DNA from 2 places in the Streptomyces yunnanensis genome. Region 2 is predicted to be linked to the other one. Evidence: riboswitches for the same ligand, from Rfam matches in the RefSeq annotation. Region 2 holds a riboswitch; the other holds the start of a gene.
What was found. Region 2 has a riboswitch for cobalamin ahead of metE (5-methyltetrahydropteroyltriglutamate--homocysteine S-methyltransferase). Riboswitches for the same ligand answer to the same signal wherever they lie in the genome.

Region 1: linked by a shared signal. The riboswitch ahead of nicT (Nickel transporter NicT) and the one ahead of metE (5-methyltetrahydropteroyltriglutamate--homocysteine S-methyltransferase) in region 2 are both predicted to bind cobalamin.

What each region holds. Positions count from the first base shown of each region.
Region 1 covers NZ_CP095749.1:6,537,608-6,544,886, forward strand. Annotated here, with positions in the region: gene MOV08_RS28520 (GNAT family N-acetyltransferase) at 1-342, opposite strand, end outside; gene MOV08_RS28525 (VOC family protein) at 668-1,168, shown strand; gene nicT (Nickel transporter NicT) at 1,322-2,536, opposite strand; cobalamin riboswitch at 2,568-2,781, opposite strand; gene MOV08_RS28535 (alpha/beta fold hydrolase) at 2,849-3,700, opposite strand; gene MOV08_RS28540 (MarR family winged helix-turn-helix transcriptional regulator) at 3,697-4,392, opposite strand; gene MOV08_RS28545 (nucleoside/nucleotide kinase family protein) at 4,537-5,193, opposite strand; gene MOV08_RS28550 (TetR/AcrR family transcriptional regulator) at 5,300-5,884, shown strand; gene MOV08_RS28555 (class I SAM-dependent methyltransferase) at 6,051-7,214, opposite strand.
Region 2 covers NZ_CP095749.1:8,720,580-8,727,858, reverse strand. Annotated here, with positions in the region: gene MOV08_RS38180 (winged helix-turn-helix domain-containing protein) at 16-579, shown strand; gene MOV08_RS38175 (alpha/beta hydrolase family protein) at 620-2,062, shown strand; gene MOV08_RS38170 (SDR family oxidoreductase) at 2,126-2,923, opposite strand; gene MOV08_RS38165 (GNAT family N-acetyltransferase) at 3,125-3,589, shown strand; gene metE (5-methyltetrahydropteroyltriglutamate--homocysteine S-methyltransferase) at 3,650-5,968, opposite strand; cobalamin riboswitch at 6,135-6,361, opposite strand; gene MOV08_RS38155 (Lsr2 family protein) at 6,900-7,279, shown strand, end outside.

The DNA of each region.
Region 1 (7,279 bases), 2.2 Mb from region 2:
GGTGAGCAGCACGCGCTTGAGCCGGTAGGGGGCGAGGTGGTCGCGAACGGCGCCGGCCAGCCATGTGCCGAGACCTCTGCCGCGGTGCTCGGGCGCGACGTAGACGTCGCACAGCCAGGCGAAGGTCGCCCGGTCGGTGACGACCCGGGCGTAGCCGACCTGGGAGCCGTCGGGGCCGTGGACGGCGAAGTTGACCGAGGCGCGCGCGGCCTGTTCGACGGTCTCCCGGCTGCGGCCGAGCGCCCAGAACGCGTCCGTGGAGAGCCAGTGGTGGACCAGGTCGACGTCGAGCCGGTTCGGGTCCGTGGACAGTTCGTATCCGTCTTCCCTGGTTGTGGTCATGGTGGGATCGTAGTGATGTTGCTTTTGTTTTCCAAGTAGACGCTTGGAAAACAAAAGTGGTGGCGCTGTCTCGGGGAGGGGGTGGGTGTCGGAAGGTCCTTGTTTGGCGGCGAATGGGGGCTTCGGTGGCCTCGGAGGGAGGTGTATCGTGGCTAATGACTTGAAGTTTCAAGTAAATCGCGCCCGCGGGCGTGGAGTGCGTGGAGTGCGAGGTGCTGGTCATCGCCACGGCGGCGACGGCGGCGACGGCGGCGCGGACCCGGCCTCGGCGCGGTGGCGGCAGGAAAACGGCGGGGGACGAGTTGAGGTAAGGAATGGAGGACCGATGTCCGTACGGCGGCTCAATCACGCGGTGCTGTACATCCGTGAGGTGGCGCGGTCGGTGGCGTTCTACACCGAGGTGCTGGGGTTCACGGTCGACGTGGAGATTCCGGGGCGGGCGGCCTTTCTGAGCGCGCCCGACTCGCACAACGACCACGATCTGGGGCTGTTCGCGGTGGGGCCGGACGCGCCCGGGCCGGAGGGCGGCCGGATCGGCCTGTACCACCTGGCCTGGGAGGTCGGGACGCTGGGCGATCTCTCGGTGATCGCGGGACGGCTGCAGGAGCGGGGCGCGCTGGTGGGGACCAGCGACCACCTGGTCTCCAAGTCGCTCTACGCCCGGGACCCGGACGGCAACGAGTTCGAGGTGATGTGGCGGGTGCCGCGGGAGGACTGGCCGGGGGCGGAGGTGGCGGACCGGCTGCGGCCGCTCGACCTGGCGGCGGCGCTGGAGCGCTGGGGCCCGGACCTGCTGACCGGAGCGGCGGCCGGCTCGGCCACCTGACGCGCCGCCGGGACGAGCACTGTCGGTGTGCGTGCTGCCGGTGTGCGTGCTGCCGGTGGGGTGCGGCCTTTCCTGCCATCCCTTTCAAGGGGGAAGAGTCCGTCCCTTTTAGGGGGGAAGAGGAGGGGGGCCGCACCCCACGGGCGGTGGTACTCAGGGGGTGTCGGGGGCCGGGGTGTCGGTGTCTCCGGTGCGGGGTGCCGGGACGGTGTCGTCGGCGGGCCGGGCGTTCGCCGTGCGGGCCGTCCAGCGCTTCTCGACGCCGCCGAGGCGCCAGTACGCCAGCGCCGCGGCCCACACCACGACGAACAGGCCGACGATGATGAAGCCCACGTTGTCCAGGTCGAGGGAGGAGATCCCCGCCGTCAGCGGATCGTCCAGCCCGAACTTGTCGTGCAGCACGGTCACCAGCTCGATGGTGCCGATGAGGAACGCGACCGCGATCGACAGGCCGGTGATGGTGAGGTTGTAGTAGACCTTGCGCACCGGGTTGGAGAACGCCCACTGGTAGGCGAAGTTCATGAACGTGCCGTCCAGGGTGTCGAACAGGCTCATCCCGGCGGCGAACAGCAGCGGCAGGCACAGGATCGCGTACCAGGGCAGGCCCGCCGCGGCGCCGCTGCCCGCCATCACCATCAGCGTCACCTCGGTCGCGGTGTCGAAGCCGAGGCCGAAGAGGAAACCGAGCGGGAACATCTGGCCGGGCCGGCTGATGGACCTGGTGAGACGGCCCAGGATCCGGTTCATGAAGCCCCGGGAATCCAGGTGGCGCTCCAGCTCCTGCTCGTCGTACGCGCCCGCCCGCATCGCCCGGAAGACCTTCAGAATGCCGACCAGGGCGATGAGGTTGAGGGCGGCGATGAGGTAGAGGAAGGTGCCGGAGACGGTGGTGCCGACGAGGCCGAGCACCTGGTGCGTGCGGGAGTTGTCGTTCATCAGCGTGCCGGCGAGCTGGGCGCCGCCCGCCACCAGCGCGGCCATCACGACGACCACGCTGGAGTGGCCGAGGGCGAACCAGAAGCCCACCGAGACCGGCCGTTTGCCGTCGGCCATCAGCTTGCGGGTGGTGTTGTCGATCGCCGCGATGTGGTCGGCGTCGAAGGCGTGCCGCATGCCCAGGGTGTACGCGGTGATGCCGAGGCCGGCACCGAACACCTGGCTGCCGACCGTGTAGTGGCCCGGCACGACCAGCAGGAACAGCACGCCGAAGGCGACGATGTGCAGCACGGCGATCACGGTCATCAGTCCGGCCGTGCGGACGGTGTCCCGGCGCTGCCAGCGGAAGGAACCGGTGGATCCGGATATGCCGCCAGGGGACGCGTCGCGGGGGGAAGGGGAATTTCCCGGGGTATTCGTGGACAGGGCCATTCGGCCATCACGCTCCAGCACCTCGTGGATCAGTTCGTGAGATGCCGTGGCCGGTCTCCTGGCTTACGGGTGCACGCGTCCGCCCCGCCTTCCCGGCCGCAGGCTGCGGTCAGTGGCGCCGTACGCGCACCGGGCGCGTACGGAGAGGGGTGGAAACTCCCCGATCACAGTGGCGAGGGCCGCGCCGGCCTGGGACACAAGGTCCTGCACCGGTCTTCCCGATCACCACGGCCCGGTCACTCTAGCGGGCGCCGGGGAGAGCGGGCGGGCCCGCCCCGCCCCGGGCCCTCGCCCGGGGCGGGGCGGGCCGTCTCAGAGGGCCAAGGACGACAGGAAGGCGTGCAGTTCCTGGTCGAAGAGCGGGGTGTTCTCCAGGTTCACCATGTGGCCCGCGGCGGGGATGCGGACACGGCGGGCGCCGGGGACCTGGAGCGCTATGGCGTGGGCGTTGGCGGATATGTCGGTGGAGTCGAGGTCGCCGTCGAGGACGGTGGTCGGCACCTTGATCTCGGTCAGGCGGTCCGCGGCGCCGACCTCCAGGGGCATGCCGGCGCCCACACCGTCGGCGTGCACCTCGACATTGGCGCTCGCGGAGGCGCGCATCCGCTCCCGGAAGCCGGGGTGCACGGCGGACGGCGCGCGGTACGGCCCGTCCACCCACATCCGGAGGAAGTGCTCCACATAGCGCTCCGCGCCGTCCGGTGCGCCGATCGCGGCGACCTGCTCCCGGATGTGCTCCAGGACGAAGGGGTCGGTGAAGGGGCGACCGCTGACCCCGGGGGCGGCGAGGAAGAGGGCCGAGACCCGGTCCGGGTGGGCGAGCGCGGTGTCCAGCGCGACCCGGGAGCCGTGCGAGAGGCCGACGAGGACGGCGCGCGGTATGTCGAGCGCGTCCAGCAGGGCCGCCAGGTCGTCGTGGTTGGCCCAGTCGCCCGTCACCGTGGAGGAGAGGCCGTGGCCGCGGGAGTCGTAGCGGACCACCCGCAGGCCGGAGTTGACCAGCCAGGAGAACTGCTCGTCCCACATGTGCTGGTCGAGCATGCCGCCGTGCAGCAGCACCACCGCAGGTCCCGAGCCGGCCGTCTCGTAGAACAGCTCGCCGTCGTCGGCGATCGGCACGGTGCCGTTGTCGATCTCGGACCATGCCTGGAAGTCGTGGGTCATGCTGCGGGGCCTTCTGTCTGCGTCGGGCGGTCGGCTGGTCGGGCGGGCACCGGCGGTCGGTGCCCCTGTGCGGGCGGTATCGCGGCCTGTGCGGCCTCCTGGTCGGCAGCGTCCGGCATTTCGGGATTGCCGCTTTCCTCCGGGGGAACGCGCGAGCCGTCCGCCAAGTGCCGGAATTCCTCCCCGAGCCGATCCAGCACCCGCAGCGCCGTGCGGACCTCCCCGGGCGACAGGTCGGCCAGCCCGCGGCGGAGTTCCGCCGCCTCGGCGTCCTGTATCCCGCGCATCACCTCGGTGCCCTCGTCGGTGAGCCGGATCAGCGACGAGCGGCGGTGCGCGGGATTGGGAGCCGTCACGACCAGGCCCAGATCCGCCGCGTGGTTCACCCAGCGCTGCACCGGCTGTCGGTCCAGGCCCAGGGAGCGCGCCAACTGCGGGACGGTGCGCGGTCCGTGGGTGCGCAGCGCGTCGAGCAGGGCGTGCTCGCCGGCGGTCATGCCGGTGCCTTCCAGCTCCCGCTCCACCGCGCGCACGATCGTCCGGTGCAGCGGCCACAGCCGCCGGATGACGCCGTACAACAGCTCCTCGGTCGCCGCCGGCGGGTCGGCGGTCCGCCGGGTGTCGACGGCATCGGAATCCGGGCCGATGCCCTGGCCGGCACCCTGGCCGGCACCCCCCTCAATGACACTCATGCTGTCATGATGACATCCATGATGTCATTTCGGAAGGGGTGTTGATACCCGGCCGAGGAGAAGGGACCTGGCGCGGAGCCGAGTTGGGGCCGAGTCGGGACCGGTGGCGGAGGGGTGGGGCAGGGGCGGTGGGGTCCGGGCGGGTCAGTCGTCCGACCGGGGCGGCGCCTCGTCCTCGGTGAAGGTCACGACGAGGTCGGCCCGGGGGCGGGTGGCCGCCACGAGGCGGGCGTTGGCCTCGTCGGAGGTGCGGACGAAGTCCTCGGCGTCGATGCGCAGGCGGCCGAACCGCTCGTGGCGGGCGATCAGCCGCCGCACCCGCTCCTGGCCGTCCAGTTCCATGAACCAGACCTCGTCGAGCAGTTCGCGGATCCGCGCCCAGGGGTCGGAGTGCAGCAGGAGGTAGTTGCCCTCGGTGATGACGAGCGGGATGTGCGGGGCCACCGGGATGCTGCCGGCGACCGGCTCCTCGATACGGCGGTCGAACGCGGGGGCGTAGACGGGCGTGCCGGGTTCGGGGGAGCGCAGACGGGACAGCAGGGCCGCGTAACCGGCCGGGTCGAAGGTGTCCGGCGCCCCCTTGCGGTCCATGCGGCCCAGGCGGCGCAACTCCGTCTCGGCGAGGTGGAAGCCGTCCATCGGGACGAGCGCCGCCTGGCCGGTCAGCTCCGCCGCCAGCCAGGCGGCGAGGGTGGACTTACCGGCACCCGGAGGCCCGGCGATGCCGAGCAGCCGGCGCCGGCCGGGCGTCGCGGAAGAGGCGAGCCGGCGGGCCCGGGCCGCGAGGTCGTCGAGGTTCATGATGGGTCCATCGTGCCTGATGGGGCGGGGTTGGCGCCGGGTAACCGGCCCGGCCCGCCGGACGTCGTCCGATTCCGCCCGGTGTGCGGCCAGTAGCATCGGCAGTGTGCCCCGTACCGCCGCCTCCGCCAGCTCTCCTGCCCCGCGGCGCCGGCCGCGCGCCGACGCCGAGCGCAATCGCGGCCGGGTGCTGGACGCCGCACGGGAGATGCTGCGGGCGCACGGCGACGAGGCGCAGATGCCCGAGATCGCGCGTGCCGCGGGCGTCGGGATCGGGACGGTCTACCGGCACTTCCCCAACCGGGCCGCGCTGATCGCGGCCGTGGGGGAGCAACGGCAGGCGGAGATCGTGGAGTTCGGGCGCAGCCGCTGCCTGGCCTGCCCGACCGCCGCCGAGGGGCTGGCCGCCTATCTCACGCACATCGGGGAGGTGCTCGACGCCGAGCGCGGGCTCTCCGCGGCGATCGAGGCGGCGTTCGGCTCCACCGAACCGGCCGGTGAGGGCCGGGAGCGCGCCGAGGAGGTGGCCGCCCAACTCCTCGCCCGCGGCAAGGAGGAGGGGGCGGTCCGGGCGGACGCCGAGGTCGAGGACGTGGTGATGGCGGTGTGCGGACTGGCCGCGGTGATCCGGAACGACGCCGGCGACTGGCACCGCTATGTGCGCACCGTCTGCGCCGGGCTGCGGCCGTAGGAACTGTCCGCGGAGACGCGGAGACGCGGAGACGAGAAAACGGGGCGGCGGGGCGGCGGGGCAGCAGGGGAGGACCGCCCGGGGCGGCCCGGCGGCCCGGGGCGGCGCACTTCCGGTACTCCCGTCGGCCGCCCCTGGGGGGCTCGCCCGGCCGCCCCGTCCTCGTTCAGTCCGCCGCGCCCAGCCGCCACAGGGACGTGACCTCCGCGGCGCGGGCCACGTGGAGCGGGTCGGAGGTGTCCTGGGCGCGCGGATGCCGGGGGGCGATGTCGAGCCGGTCGAGGACGGTGAGGCCGCCCCGGGCGAAGGCGTCGAGGAGTTCGGCGCGCGACCGCAGGCCGAGGTGTTCGGCCAGGTCGGAGAGGATCAGCCAGCCCTCGCCGCCCGGGGTCAGATGGTCGGCCAGACCGGTCAGGAAGCCGTGCAGCATCCGGTTGCCGGGGTCGTAGACCGCGTGCTCCACGGGAGAGGTCGGCTTGGCGGGCACCCACGGGGGGTTGCAGACGACGAGCGGGGCGCGGCCGGCCGGGAACAGGTCGGCCGCGACGATCTCCACCTGCTCGGCGACGCCCAGCCGCGCGGTGTTCTCGCGGGCGCAGGCCAGGGCGCGCGGGTCCTGGTCGGTGGCCACGATCCGCCGCACGCCGCGACGGGCCAGCACCGATGCCAGGACGCCGGTGCCGGTGCCGATGTCGAACGCCAGGTCGCGGCCGGGCAGCGGGGCCTCGGCGACCAGGTCGACGTACTCGCCGCGGGCCGGGGAGAAGACGCCGTAGTGCGGATGGATCCGGTCGCCGCCGAGGGCCGGGATCTGTACGCCCTTGCGGCGCCATTCGTCGGCGCCGATCACGCCGAGCAGTTCCCGTAGGGAGACCAGGGTGGCGGTGTCCCCGGAGGCGCCGGCGGGCGGCTCCGCCCCCTCCGGCGGACCGTAGGCCCGGGCGCACGCCTCGCGGACGTCGGGGGCGCGCGGCAACGGGACGGCCAGGTCCGCGTCCAGCGGGATCAGCAGCATGCCGAGGATCCGGGCGCGCTGGTTCTGGGCGGCGCGGTGCAGGTGGAACGCCTGGGTGACGTCGGCGGGCGGCGCCTTGCGCGGGCGGCGGTCCACCCGGCGGGCCAGTGCGGTCAGCAGCTGGCGGGCGTTGTGGAAGTCGCCGCGCCACAGGAGCGCGGTGCCCTCGCAGGCGAGCCGGTACGCCTCGTCGGCCCGGGTGCGGTCGTCCGCGACGACGATCCGGCGGGGTGGCCGGGCGCCGTTCTCGGAATGCCAACGGGCGGTACGGACCTGCTCGTCCTCGGTCCATTCGACGACCGGGGGGTGGTTCACCGCAGTGTGCCTCGCGTCAGTGGTTCGGACCCGCGCCTCCGGGGCGGGAGGGGGGAGGTGGGGAC
Region 2 (7,279 bases):
TCCTAGCCTGCTCCCATGGCAGAGCAACCGCCCGCGCAGGAGATCACCGACGTCGAGGCGCTGCGCGTCCTGGCGCATCCGATCCGACAGAAGATCGAGCAGTGTCTGCGCAAGGGGCCGGGCAACTCGGCCGGGCTCGCCAGGCAACTCGGCGAGAGCACCGGCCTGGTCAGCTACCACCTCAGGCAGCTGGCCAGGCACGGCTTCGTCGAGGAGGTTCCGGAGCTGGCCAAGGGGCGGGAGCGGTGGTGGCGCGCGGTGCCGGGCGACCGGCGGTACCCGCCGTACAGCCGACAGACACCCGAGATGCGCGAAGCCCTCACGGAGATGCATCGGCTCAACCTCGCCGAACTCATCGAACAGGCACAGCAGTTCGCCAAGGCGCGCGACACGCTCGGGCCGTGGGCCGACGCGGTGCTGTTCTCCCGGGCCACGCTGCGACTCGACCGCGACCAACTCCGCGCGTTCTTCGAGGAGTACATCGCCCTCGTCTACCGCTACTCCCCGCCCGAGGGCGAGGCCGCGCCCGACGCGCGCGCCGTGCTCGTCCGCCTGCTCGGCTTCCCCGAGATCAACTGACCACTCCGCAACGCGTCTTCAGGGAAGGAGCCGCACCGCCGTGCAGCTCACCGTCAAGCCGCTCATACGCACCTGCCTGGCCCTGGCCTGGGTGGCGCTCGCCGTACCGCTCGCCGCGCCGCGGGCCCACGCGGACACGAAGGACGGCGCCCCGGTCCGCCAGGACGTCTCCTTCCGGGGCGGTGGCGGCCTCGTCCTCCACGGCACCGTACTCACCCGCCCGGACACGCCAGGCGCCCCTCCAGGCACCCGCTCGACCACCAGCCCGGGCATCGTGCTCATCGGCGGCTCGGGGCCGGGCCCCCGGGACGAGTACCGGCAGGAGGCCGAGACCTTCGCCCGCGCCGGCATCACCACGCTCGTCTTCGACAAGCGGACGGTCGGATACTCCACCACCCACCGTGACTTCGACCTGCTGGCGGACGACGCGCTGGCCGGGGTACGCCTGTTGCGCGAGCGCAAGGACGTGGATCCGCACCTGGTCGGGCTCTGGGGATTCAGCGAGGGCGGCTGGGTGGCACCGCTGGCCGCCGCCCGCTCCTCCGACGTCGCCTTCCTGATCACGCTCGGTGGGTCCGGCTACTCGCCGCTGCGCACCCAGACATGGAATCTCGGCACGCATCTGCAACACCGGGGCATCGGCGGGTCCTTCCGCGGCGTGGTCGCCGGCCCGGCGGCCCAACTCATGGACTCCACCGGCCTGTTCCCCGCGGCGGACCACGATCCCCGGCCGGTGCTGAACCGCCTGCACCACACCCCGGTACTGGCGCTGTGGGGCGCCTACGACAACCAGATACCGCCCCGGGAAAGCGCACGGATCTTCCGGGAGGTCCTCGACCGGGCAGGCAACAGGCACGTCGTCATCGGCTTCGTGCCCGGCGCGGCGCACAACGGACACCGGACGACGGACGGCTTCGACCGCATCGGCGGCCCCCTGCTCCACGGCAGGCCGCTGGGAGAGCTGACGCCCGGCTACGCCCGGACCATGACCTCCTGGGTCCGGGCCGTTGCGGCCGGTCACCCGCCCGAGTCCCGCACCGCGCCCGCCCCGCCCCAGGCCACGTCCAGCGTTCCCGTCCCGGGCCGCACCTGGTGGGCATGGCTCCTCCCCGCCCTGCTGTGCGTCGGCTTCGCCGCCTACCCCCTGAGCGCCGTTCTGCGCCGGGGCCCGGCAGTACGCCCCGTTCGCTGGCTGTCCGGCCTGGGTCTGCTCACCGTCGTGGGCGCGGTGCTGTGCCCGCTCGCGGTGTACGTGGCGGGCGACGGGGCCGCGGCACCCGTCCTGTGGGGGCGCCCGCTGGCCTGGCTGGCCGTGCAGACGCTCGCCATCGCCGTGCTCGTCTCGGCGGGTGTCACGGTCGCCACTGTCCTGCGCAGGCACCGCACCTGGGGCAGGGCGGCCTGGTTCCGACTCGCGCCGGCCGCCCTCGCCACCATCGGCTTCGTACCGTGGGCCGTGTGGTGGGGGGTGTTGCGGCCATAGGGTCTGTCGTTCGCCCGGTGGGCCGGGTCCGCGGCGTCCGGCGCGGGCCCGGCTCGTCCGTTGTCACAGCCTGGCGCCGCCGGTGGCGTCGATCACCTTCCCGGTGACCCAGCGCGCGTCGTGCGAGGCGAGGAACGCGACGATGTCGGCCACGTCGTCCGGCTGGCCGACCCGGCCCAACGCGGCCCGCGACGCGGCGTCCGCCTCCGCGGCCGGATTGCCGCGCAGCCACTCGGCGTTGACGTCGGTGTCGACGATCCCGGGCGCGACCGCGTTGGCGGTGATGCCCCGGGGGCCCAGTTCCTTGGCCAGGTTGAGGGTGAAGTTGTCCAGGGCGCCCTTGGTGGCGCCGTAGGCGATGGCCTCGGGCATGGCCAGCCGGCCGGCACCGCTGGAGATGTTGATGATCCGGCCGCCGTCGCGCAGCCGCTTCAGCCCTTCCCGTACGACGAAGAAGGGGGCACGGACGTTGACCGCGAAGACCTTGTCGAAGTCCTCCTCGGTCAGTGCGGGGAGGGCCGCCGGCATCGCGATCCCCGCGTTGTTGACGATGATGTCGACCGCCGGCCGCGCCTCCGTCCCGGGAGCGTGTTGCGTGATCCGTTCGTCGAAGGCCGACCAGAGGCCGGCGGCGTCGCCGTGGTGGCCCAACGGGGCGTGCAGCGCGACCGCCCGGCCACCGTCCTCGCGGATGCGCGCGACCACGTCGTCCGCCGCAGCCGCGTCGCGGGCGTAGGCCACGGCGACCACGGCCCCGTCGCGGCCGAGGCGTTCGGCGATGGCGCGACCGATGCCCCGGCTGCCTCCGGTGACCAGGGCGATCTTGCCGTCGAGCGGGCGGTGGTGGCGGTGGTGCGTCATGGCGGATGGCTCCCTCTCACGTGGCGGGCGCTGCTGCGCGCGCTGGTGATCGGGACGCTAAAGCCTCACACGGATGTGAGAGTCAAACCGTCGCACACCGACGGTGGAGTGCGCGGTCGTCCCCACTCCTCAGGAGGTGACTGGCAGGGCCTGGGCGGTATTTCGCTCGATCGCGCGTGGAGGACCCGGTAGGTTCCCGCCGTGCGTGATGACACGGAAACGAAGATCCGCCTCGCGGCGACGGCGGACGCGGCGGCGATCGCCCACATCCACCTGGCCTCCCGCGCGGCGGCGATGCCGTACCTGCCGCCGCAGAAGCGGGGGCACGAGCAGGTGACCCGGTGGTTCGAGGAGGTCGTCCTCACGACGTGCCGGGTGTGGGTGGCGGTGCGGGGGACGGAGGTCCTCGGCTACGCCGCCCTCGAAGGCGACCTGCTCGAACACCTCTATCTGCGGCCCGAGCTGCGCCGCCAGGGCATCGGCACCCTGCTGCTCGACGAGGTCAGACGGCACAGTCCGGACGGGCTGTCACTGCACGTCTTCCAGCAGAACGCCGAGGCCCGCGCGTTCTACGCACGCCATGGCTTCCATGTGCTCGACACCAACGACGGCGACCGGAACATGGAGAACCTGCCCGACATGACCCTGCGCTGGCCCGGGCGGTGACCAGGTGCCGAGGGCGGGGAGGGGCGCACGACGCCCCTCCCCGACCCACCGGTCCCGGTGTCAGGAGGTCGGCAGCTCCGCACGGACCGTGCGGGCCGCGGCCACCAGGCTCTCCAGGGAGGCCCGCACCTCGGGCCAGTCACGGGTCTTGAGCCCGCAGTCGGGGTTGACCCACAGGCGTTCGGCGGGGATGGCCCGCAGGCCGGTGCGCAGCAGGTCCGCCGCCTCCGCCGGGCTCGGCACGCGCGGGGAGTGGATGTCGTACACGCCGGGTCCGGCCTCGCGCGGGTAGCCGTGGGCGGCCAGCTCCCGAGCGACCTGCATGTGGGACCGGGTGGCCTCCAGGCTGATCACGTCCGCGTCGAGGTCGTCGATGGCCTGCACGATGTCGCCGAACTCGGCATAGCACATGTGGGTGTGGATCTGGGTGTCCGGGCGCACCCCGCTGGTGGACAGGCGGAAGGCGTCGGTGGCCCATGCCAGGTACGCGGGGTGGTCGGCGGCGCGCAGCGGCAGCGTCTCGCGGAGCGCGGGCTCGTCCACCTGGATCACCGATGTGCCGGCCGCCTCCAGGTCGGCGACCTCGTCGCGCAGCGCCAGGGCGACCTGGCGCGCGGTCTGCGCAAGTGGCTGGTCGTCGCGGACGAAGGACCAGGCGAGCATGGTGACGGGACCGGTGAGCATGCCCTTGACGGGGCGTTCGGTCAGTGACTGGGCGTAGGTCGTCCAACGGACCGTCATGGGCTCGGGACGGGAGATGTCACCGGCCAGCACCGGCGGGCGGACGTAGCGGGTGCCGTAGGACTGCACCCAGCCGTGTCGGGTGGCGAGATAGCCGGTGAGCTGCTCGGCGAAGTATTGGACCATGTCGTTGCGTTCGGGCTCGCCGTGCACCAGGACGTCCAGCCCGGCCTGCTCCTGGAAGGAGACGACCTCCTGGATCTCGGCCCTGATCCGCTCCTCGTAACCGGCGGTGTCGATCCGGCCGGCCCGCAGGTCCGCGCGGGCGGCGCGCAGTTCGTCGGTCTGGGGGAAGGACCCGATGGTGGTGGTCGGCAGCAGCGGCAGGCCGAGATGGGTGCGCTGGGCGACGGTCCGCTGTCCGTATGCCTGGGAGCGCCGGACGTCGGCCTCGGTGACGGCCGCGGCGCGGGCCCGCACGGCCGGGTCGTGGGTGAGGACCGAGTTGGCCCGGGAGGCCAGGTCGGCGCGGTTCGCGGCGAGTTCGGCGGCGATGGTGTCGGTGCCCTGCGACAGGCCGCGGGCCAGGGTCGCCAGTTCCGTGGTCTTCTGCCTGGCGAAGGCCAGCCAGCGGGCGATCTGCGGGTCGATGTCCCGTTCCAGGGCGGCGTCCAGCGGCACGTGCAGCAGCGAGCAGGACGCCGCCACATCGACCCGGTCGGCGAGGCCGAGCAGGGTGCCGAGGGTGGCCAGCGACTTCTCCAGGTCGTTGATCCAGATGTTGCGGCCGTTGACCACGCCCGCCACCAGGCGCTTGCCCGGCAGTCCCCCGACGGCCGCCAGCGCGTCGAGGTTGGCCGCGGCCGCGTCGGTGAAGTCGAGCGCCAGTCCGTCCACCGGAGCCTTGGCCAGTACGGGCAGGGCGTCTCCGAGCCGGTCGAAGTACGACGCGACCAGCAGCTTCGGGCGGTCGGTGCGGGTGCCCAGTTCGCGGTAGGCGCGTGCGGCGGCGTTCAGGTCGGCCGGGGTGCGGTCCTGCACCAGGGCGGGCTCGTCGAGCTGCACCCACTCCGCGCCCGCCGCCCGCAGGTCGGCGAGGACTTGCGCGTAGACCGGCAGCAGCCGGTCGAGGAGGGTCAGCGGCTCGAAGTCGGCGGCCACGCCGGGGGCGGGCTTCGACAGCAGGAGGTAGGTGACCGGGCCGACCAGCACCGGCCGGGCCGTCAGCCCGAGCGCGCGGGCCTCCTTGAGCTCGGCCACCTGCTTTGCGGAGTCGGCGGTGAAGACGGTGTCCGGTCCCAACTCCGGTACGAGATAGTGGTAGTTGGTGTCGAACCACTTGGTCATCTCCAGCGGCGCCACGTCCTGCGTGCCGCGCGCCATCGCGAAGTAGCCGTCGAGGGCGTCGGCCGCGACGGCGGCGCGGTGGCGGTCCGGGACGGCACCGACCATGACGCTGGTGTCCAGCACATGGTCGTAGTACGAGAAGTCACCGGTGGGCACCTCGTGGATGCCGGCGTCGGCCAGTTGCTGCCAGTGGGCACGACGCAGGGTGCGGGCGGTCTCCGTCAGGGCGTCGGCGGTGACCTTGCCCTTCCAATAGCCCTCGACGGCCTTCTTCAGTTCCCGGTGCCGGCCCTGGCGGGGGTAGCCGTACACGGTGGCCCGTGCTGCCGCGGCTGCGGGCTTCGCTGTCACGGAACTCTCCTTCGCGAAATGGTCTCCTGAAACGTCCCGGTGGGGGAACGAGGAGTGCGAAGGGATGACGAACCGGGCGGATCCACGGTGCGCTCGCGACGCACGGGTCCGCCTGATGTGTACGCCGACCCGCCCTCGAGGTCACCGGGATGTCCGTCCACGCATCGGCGTGCACGGGCAACGGGCAGGTCTTCGGACTCGCGGGCGCGCCTGCCGGAGTCTTCCGGCGGGCACCTACTGGCCGTCGCTTCCCGGATCCGCGGCCCGGATCCAGTGCGTATGACGGCGGTCGTTCCCACTCACCGCTGCGGGGCAGTCCCGGATTCCCACCGGGTTCCCTCTTGCGACGCTCCCGCCTGGCGGACGGGGCGAACCTGTTGCCCGGCCAGCGTAGAGCGCCTTCCCCCTGGCGGTCACCCCTGTTCAGATGCCGGACTATGAGATGAGACACAGGTGGCACAGGGTTTGGCCGCGTCGGGGCGCGGCGCGGCCCCGGGGCGCCGGTCCGCACTCGTCGCCGCACGCCCGCCCTCGCCGGCGCCCCTTTCCCCTCCCCACGCCCTCCGGTCCCGAAGTACTTCGCTATCGACGGGGACGGCGCCGCCGCGGACGCGGGTGGAGAATCCAAGAATTCGAAGGACGCGGCAGCAGAGGTGAAAGGCACGCCCCACAGCGTGCCAATTCGGCGCGGAAAGGGGCTGGTCACAGAGGAGCCGGGTGGTTTTGCAGAGCAGTTCGCCGACGGGTGCGGGCGGCGACTCGCGGGAGTGGAAGTTTCCGGTGAATGCCTGGGATGTCGGCGATGACCAGCCGACTTGCGCATCCGTTCGCGAGCGGAGACCGGCATAATCTATCCCCCGATGCCGATTGGCTTCAACTCGCCTATTTCCACTAAAGTTTGGGGTGCACCACACAGGAAAGGGGCGCCAAAATGGCCGTCAAGGAAACCATCCAGGTTGATGAGTCGCAGAAGGATGAGCCGGGTGTTCAGGAGGTAATCACCCCTGTTCCGGTCGGCAACCAGATTGTCAAGAAGGCGACTTACTGGCAGTCGATTCTCCAGGACGACCTCAATCCCGAGGTGACGGACGGCGTCACGCCGATCCGGTTCGCCGTCCCCGCGATGGTCGACGAGGAATACGAGACCGAGGAGTTGAACGAGGACGGCACCAAGAAGATCGCGATCCGTCAGGTTCTCGATCTCAAGTGGTACGAGGCCGACCTCGGCGCCGAGAACGTCGCCAAGCTCCAGGAAGCGGTCAAGTCCTTCGTGGCCGTCGCCCGCGCCTCCGAGGCTCCCGCGTCGAAGCC